Salinivibrio kushneri: one gene and its partner. The protein of the gene in region 1 interacts with the protein of each later gene in a pairwise test. Links are inferred from orthologs where the notes say so. Each region holds a gene or a part of one and is shown on either strand. Other genes may lie near its edges. The genes, in order: uvrA and uvrB.

Region 1 (3,750 bases):
TTCACATACATTCGCCAACATGAAATGCGCGGCCTGGGGCATGCTATTTTAACCGGGCGTGAGCTGGTCGGCGATGAAGCCTTTGCCGTTGTACTGGCGGATGATCTTTGCATTCATTCTGGTAATGGCGTGCTCAAACAAATGGTCGCGCTTTACAACCAATTCCGTTGCTCCATCGTGGCCGTGGAAGAAGTCCCCGAAGATGAGACTCACAAATACGGTGTGATTGCCGGCCAAGAGATCAAAGATGACCTTTTCCGCGTAGACAACATGGTGGAAAAACCCGATCCGGGCAATGCGCCAAGTAACCTCGCCATCATTGGTCGGTATATTCTTACGCCTGATATCTTTGATCTGCTGGAAAACACCCCGCCGGGTAAAAACGGCGAAGTGCAGATCACCGATGCACTGCTCAAACAGGCACAATCAGGCTGTGTACTGGCGTACAAATTTAAAGGCGAGCGCTTTGATTGTGGCAGCGTGGAAGGCTTTATTGAAGCCACCAATCACTGCTACAAGCACCACTACCTTGGCGGAAGCAACAAAGACGAAGCGACGGTGAAGAATCGTCGATAACGTAAACCGCGTCGGATCGCGTGTTTTTCCCCTTCGTGTAAAGGCTGTGTAAATATACAGCCTTTTTATTTGGTCATGGTCATGTCTGTGCCATACTAGGCGACCAACCAGTGAGCTGACTGAGTAGTAGGATAATAATGGACAATATCGACGTCAGAGGCGCGCGCACGCACAACCTCAAAAATATCAACCTCACCATCCCTCGCGACAAGCTGATCGTGATTACCGGCCTATCTGGCTCGGGAAAATCATCGCTGGCCTTCGACACCCTATACGCTGAAGGCCAGCGCCGTTACGTTGAATCCTTGTCAGCGTACGCACGTCAGTTTCTTTCCTTGATGGAAAAGCCGGATGTTGACCATATTGAGGGCCTGTCGCCTGCCATCTCGATAGAGCAAAAGTCCACGTCGCACAATCCACGCTCAACGGTCGGCACCATCACTGAAGTGTACGACTACTTACGCTTACTTTATGCGCGTGTCGGCGAGCCACGTTGTCCCACTCATGATGTGACCTTAGCGGCTCAGACCATCAGCCAGATGGTCGATAAAGTGCTTGCACTGCCGGAGGGCAGCAAGCTGATGTTGCTCGCACCGATCATCAAAAATCGGAAAGGGGAGCATGTTAAAACGCTTGAGAATTTAGCCGCTCAAGGGTTTATCCGTGCAAGGATCAATGGTGAAGTGTGCGATCTATCCGATCCGCCGACACTTGAACTGCAAAAAAAGCACACCATTGAAGTGGTGGTCGATCGCTTTAAAGTGCGCAGTGATCAACAGCAGCGTCTGGCCGAATCATTTGAAACCGCGCTCGAACTCACCGGCGGCAGCGCGGTGATCAGTTGGATGGACGGCGAAGGGGAAGAGATCATTTTTTCTGCCAACTTTGCCTGCCCACATTGCGGTTACAGCATGCAAGAGCTTGAGCCGCGCCTGTTCTCGTTCAATAACCCAGCCGGCGCCTGTGGCACCTGTGACGGCTTGGGAGTGCAACAATATTTTGACCCTAAACGCGTGATTCAAAACCCAGCGGTTAGCTTAGCGGGGGGCGCGATCCGAGGCTGGGATCGACGTAATTTTTATTACTTCCAAATGCTGCGATCGCTGTCTGAGCATTACGGGTTTGATTTGGAAGTGCCATGGCAAGATCTCTCCGGCACCATTCAGGATATCCTCTTGTATGGGTCAGGGCCAAAAGAGATCGAGTTCAAATACGTCAACGATCGGGGCGATATTCGTGTACGCAAACATCCGTTTGAGGGGATCCTCAACAATATGGAGCGTCGCTATCGCGACACTGAATCCAACGCCGTACGCGATGAACTGGCCAAATACATCGCCACTAAACCCTGTGCCAGCTGCGGTGGCTCACGCTTACGCCAAGAAGCCCGTCATGTGTTTATCGACGGCCACAATCTACCCGAGGTTTGTGAGCTGAGCATTCAACAGGCGCTGGATTTCTTTGAACAACTGACCTTAACCGGACAGCGCGCCAAAATTGCCGAAAAGGTGATGAAAGAGATCCACGACCGGCTGCGGTTTTTGGTCAATGTGGGGCTTAACTACCTGAATTTATCGCGCAGTGCCGATACCCTCTCTGGTGGTGAAGCACAGCGTATTCGACTAGCCAGCCAAATTGGCGCGGGCTTGGTCGGCGTGATGTACGTCCTGGATGAGCCTTCTATTGGCCTGCACCAGCGTGACAATGCCCGTTTGCTTGACACCTTGGAGCACCTGCGCGATTTAGGAAACACCGTGATGGTGGTCGAACATGATGAAGATGCCATACGTGCGGCCGACTACATCATTGATATTGGCCCGGGGGCCGGCGCACATGGTGGACAAATTGTTGCCGAAGGCAGTTTAAAGGACATACTCGCCAGTGAATCGTCACTGACAGGTCAGTATCTAAGTGGTAAACAAGCGATTGAGGTGCCTGCACAACGCATTGAGCGCGACCCGAGCAAAATGCTGACTCTAAAGGGGGCGACGGGCAACAACCTGAAAAACGTTGATCTCCACCTGCCTGTCGGGCTACTGACCTGCGTGACGGGCGTGTCGGGCTCAGGCAAATCAACGCTTATCAACGACACCTTCTTTAAAGTTGCCCACCAGCAATTAAACGGCGCGACCACCGCTGATCCAGCGCCTTACGAGTCGATTGATGGGTTGGGACATTTCGACAAGGTGATCGATATTGACCAAAGTCCTATTGGCCGTACCCCACGCTCAAACCCCGCCACTTATACGGGGATCTTTACCCCGATCCGTGAGCTTTTCGCCGGTACCCAAGAGGCGCGAGCACGCGGGTATAAAGTCGGCCGTTTTAGCTTTAACGTGCGCGGTGGACGCTGCGAAGCCTGCCAAGGTGATGGCGTGATCAAAGTGGAAATGCACTTTTTACCCGATGTGTATGTGCCTTGTGATGTGTGTAAAGGGAAGCGTTATAACCGTGAAACACTCGAAGTGCGCTATAAAGGTAAAACCATCGATGAAGTGCTGGAGATGACTGTCGAAGACGCGCGTGCGTTTTTTGACGCCGTGCCCGCTATCAAGCGTAAACTGCAAACATTGATGGATGTCGGCTTGAGCTATATTCGCCTTGGCCAAGCCGCCACCACCTTGTCAGGCGGCGAAGCGCAGCGTGTAAAACTGGCCCGTGAGCTGTCTAAGCGCGATACCGGTAAAACGCTCTACATCCTCGATGAACCAACCACGGGGCTTCATTTCCATGATATTCAACAACTGCTGAATGTCTTACATCGCTTGCGCGAACAGGGCAACACTATCGTGGTAATCGAGCATAATCTGGATGTGATAAAAACCGCGGATTGGATCATCGACTTAGGGCCAGAAGGCGGTAACGGCGGCGGTGAGATCATCGCCCAAGGCACGCCAGAAGACATCGTCAATGTGGTGGGTAGCCACACGGCTCACTTCCTGAAACCTATGTTGGAGCGATAATGACCTCAGCGCTGCCGCAGAGTCGTGTGATACGAAAGCCGCTAACAACCCCATTTCTGCTAGCGTTAGCGGCCTTGTGGTTAATCTGCTTACCACTCTACTCGGTATCTCTCCCGCTGGTGGGCATACGCCACCCTGCGGCAGCCTTATCACTACTGACCTTGGCGTTTACCTTAGGGTTTGCCTGCCTGGAAATCGTGCGTCAACATAC
Region 2 (3,303 bases), 1.6 Mb from region 1 along the record:
GTCAACTCATGAGAAGCAATAAAATCTGTCTTTTCAATCGACTGCTGAAAAGCTAGCCAGCGACGATGATAAAAACATCATAGTGGCGATTGATTGAGCATAGAGGCTAGTTTTGTCTTGACTTTTTACACAGCCGATTCTGAAAGGGCTCTCAGCGGTTACCCACAGATTCTGTGGATAACCATGTGTGTGGATCTTGATCAACTAACTATATGACTGATTTTATACAAGCTTGATGCAGCCATGGTAGGTAGGGAGATAGCTGTAAGGTGTTGATTTTTAGTGGGTGTGCTTTTTTTAACGCAATAAGTTTGAAAAAAAATCGATCGTGGATTATGCACAGGTCGCTATTTGTTCAACCCTTGAGTATCGGGGATAAAACAGTCATAAGGGAAAATGTTCAGTAGAAATGTGCGCGAAAACGCATGATTCAGAGGCTTTATCTTTATAGCACTATAGTTACTTAGCGCTTTGTCTTCGCTTAGAGAGGCTGGATGCATTGACTGCATGCCAAAAGAGGAACGATAGGTTACCTAGACACCCTCATGAGATCAAGCACTCAAGACGAAAAAGATCGCAATTGGTGGTTTGTCAGTAGTTAACCGCAATCGTTGACTCCGTAGGGCGAGTCAGGACAATAGATGTTTCGCTTTAGCGCCCCATGCTGGACATCGTGGTCAGCCCCAAACAGGATAGTTTCATGAGTAAAACATTTACGCTGCATTCTGCTTTTAAGCCATCAGGCGATCAGCCTGAGGCCATCCATCGTCTGTGTGAAGGGTTAGAGGCCGGCCTTGCCCATCAAACGTTGCTGGGGGTAACAGGGTCGGGGAAAACGTTCACAATGGCTAATGTCATTGCTGAGCTCGATCGCCCGACGATGATATTGGCACCTAATAAAACCTTGGCTGCTCAGCTCTATGGGGAAATGCGCGAGTTTTTTCCTGACAACGCGGTAGAGTATTTCGTTTCTTACTACGATTATTATCAACCAGAGGCGTATGTTCCGTCGACGGATACCTTCATAGAAAAAGATGCATCGATAAATGATCATGTCGAGCAGATGCGCTTGTCGGCGACCAAGGCGTTGATGGAACGCCGTGATGTGGTGATTGTGGCCTCTGTCTCTGCCATATATGGCTTGGGCGACCCCGATTCATATTTAAAAATGATGCTTCACATCCGTCGTGGTGACTTGCTCGACCAGCGTACCATTTTGCAACGTCTCGCTGAATTACAGTACACCCGCAATGATATGGCCTTTGAGCGCGGAACGTTTCGCGTTCGCGGTGAAGTCATCGATATCTTTCCGGCCGAATCGGACAAAGATGCCATACGGGTGGAGCTGTTTGACGACGAGGTGGAAACCATTAGCGTGTTTGATCCCTTAACGGGGCAGGTGAGTGTCAAAGACATGCCCCGTTGCACCATCTATCCTAAAACGCACTATGTCACCCCACGAGAGCGTATTCTCGAAGCGGTCGAGCAGATAAAAATGGAGCTATCGGCACGTAAAAAAACACTGCTGGAGCATAACAAACTGCTGGAAGAGCAGCGCATCACACAGCGAACGCAGTTTGATATTGAGATGATGAATGAGTTGGGCTATTGCTCGGGTATCGAAAACTACTCGCGTTATTTGAGTGGTCGAGCAGAAGGCGAACCACCACCAACCTTGTTTGACTATTTACCCGCTGATGGGTTGTTGATCATCGATGAGTCACACGTCACTGTGTCGCAAATTGGTGCCATGTACAAAGGCGATCGCTCGCGTAAAGAGACCTTGGTGGACTACGGGTTTCGGTTGCCTTCAGCGTTGGATAACCGGCCGCTAAAATTTGATGAGTTTGAAGCACTCGCGCCACAAACCGTGTATGTTTCTGCCACACCGGGTAATTATGAGGCTGAGAAATCAGGGTCGGATATCATTGATCAAGTGGTGCGTCCGACGGGTCTTATCGACCCGGAGATAGAAGTGCGTCCCGTTGCGACCCAAGTTGATGATTTACTCTCCGAAGTGCGCGCGCGTCGAGAGCGAGACGAACGCGTGCTGGTGACGACCTTGACCAAGCGCATGGCCGAAGACTTAACCGAATACATGCAAGAGCATGATGTGCGAGTGCGTTACCTTCACTCCGATATTGATACGGTGGAACGCATGGAAATTATTCGGGATCTCCGTCTTGGTGAGTTTGATGTCTTAGTCGGGATTAACTTACTTCGTGAAGGGTTAGATATGCCGGAGGTGTCTTTGGTTGCGATTTTGGATGCGGATAAAGAGGGCTTTTTGCGCTCTGAACGTTCATTGATTCAAACCATTGGCCGTGCAGCGCGTAACCTTCACGGTAAAGCGATTTTGTATGGCGATTCGATCACCAAGTCGATGAAACGCGCCATTGATGAAACGGAGCGACGCCGGGCGAAGCAAATTGCACATAATGAGGCGCATGGCATCACGCCACAGAAATTGAACAAGAAAGTGATGGACGTGATGGAGATAGGCACGGGTAAACGGGGTAAAACCGCAAAACCAGCAGCCAAGTCGTTGCGTGCCGTTGCTGAGCCTGATGCGGACTATGCGTTGAAGTCACCACAACAAATTGATGCTGAAATCAAAAAACTAGAAAGTCAGATGTTTGAGGCGGCCCAGAACCTTGAGTTTGAAACCGCGGCACAATTGCGCGATCAGTTACAAGCACTGCGTGAGCAATTTATTGTTAACAGTTAATGGGGTGAAAAATCACCGCTTTAAGGTAAAAAAAAAGCCAACCTAAATGACAGGTTGGCTACAGTGTTTCAGTGAGTGAAAACTCACAAACAACGTCAGTTGGCTAGGTGACCCCTGAGGGTCACTGGAATAGATGCATTTGGCGTGCCAAAAATAAAAGATAGTGATTACATCGACAAAACGTGTGGTTTTAACGGACCAGCCCAGCTACAATGGTTGCAAAATTGCATAATGCAACGCATTTCGCATACGCTCGTGCAACTGAGTGAGTTAACGCTACACGCCGCGATGCGATTCTTGGAGGATACATGCCAGCTCTATCACCCAGTAAACGAATATTGATGGTGGAAGACACTGCGTCGGTTGCGGCGTTATATAAATCCTACCTTAACCCCTTAGATGTGGATGTCACCATTGTAGGGACAGGGCAGGATGCGATGGCTTTTTTCGAGCAAGAAGGCGATCAGTTAGCACTGATGATCTTAGATTTACGCCTGCCGGATATGTCGGGCATCGATGTGCTTGCCAAAGTGCGAGCGGTCGCGCCCAACTTACCTGTGATTATCATGACTGCT

Evidence for each region.
Region 2: the proteins of uvrA (region 1) and uvrB interact in binary tests that used the Escherichia coli proteins (3 or more experiments, as listed by UniProt). The link is inferred for Salinivibrio kushneri from one-to-one orthologs.

What each region holds. Positions count from the first base shown.
Region 1 is NZ_CP114588.1:282,783-286,532, reverse strand. What follows is about bases 317-3,739. They hold uvrA (excinuclease ABC subunit UvrA), read left to right. Parts: upstream 317-713; coding sequence 714-3,539; downstream 3,540-3,739. Other genes in these bases: N8M53_RS01445 (Wzy polymerase domain-containing protein), read left to right, coding at 3,539-3,739; galU (UTP--glucose-1-phosphate uridylyltransferase GalU), read left to right, coding at 317-576. Also shown: more of galU, read left to right, coding at 1-316; more of N8M53_RS01445, read left to right, coding at 3,740-3,750. UniProt on the Escherichia coli protein: The UvrABC repair system catalyzes the recognition and processing of DNA lesions. UvrA is an ATPase and a DNA-binding protein. A damage recognition complex composed of 2 UvrA and 2 UvrB subunits scans DNA for abnormalities.
Region 2 is NZ_CP114588.1:1,886,444-1,889,746, reverse strand. The notes cover bases 239-3,214. They hold uvrB (excinuclease ABC subunit UvrB), read left to right. Parts: upstream 239-700; coding sequence 701-2,728; downstream 2,729-3,214. Other genes in these bases: luxO (quorum-sensing sigma-54 dependent transcriptional regulator LuxO), read left to right, coding at 3,037-3,214. In the rest of the region: more of luxO, read left to right, coding at 3,215-3,303. UniProt on the Escherichia coli protein: The UvrABC repair system catalyzes the recognition and processing of DNA lesions. A damage recognition complex composed of 2 UvrA and 2 UvrB subunits scans DNA for abnormalities.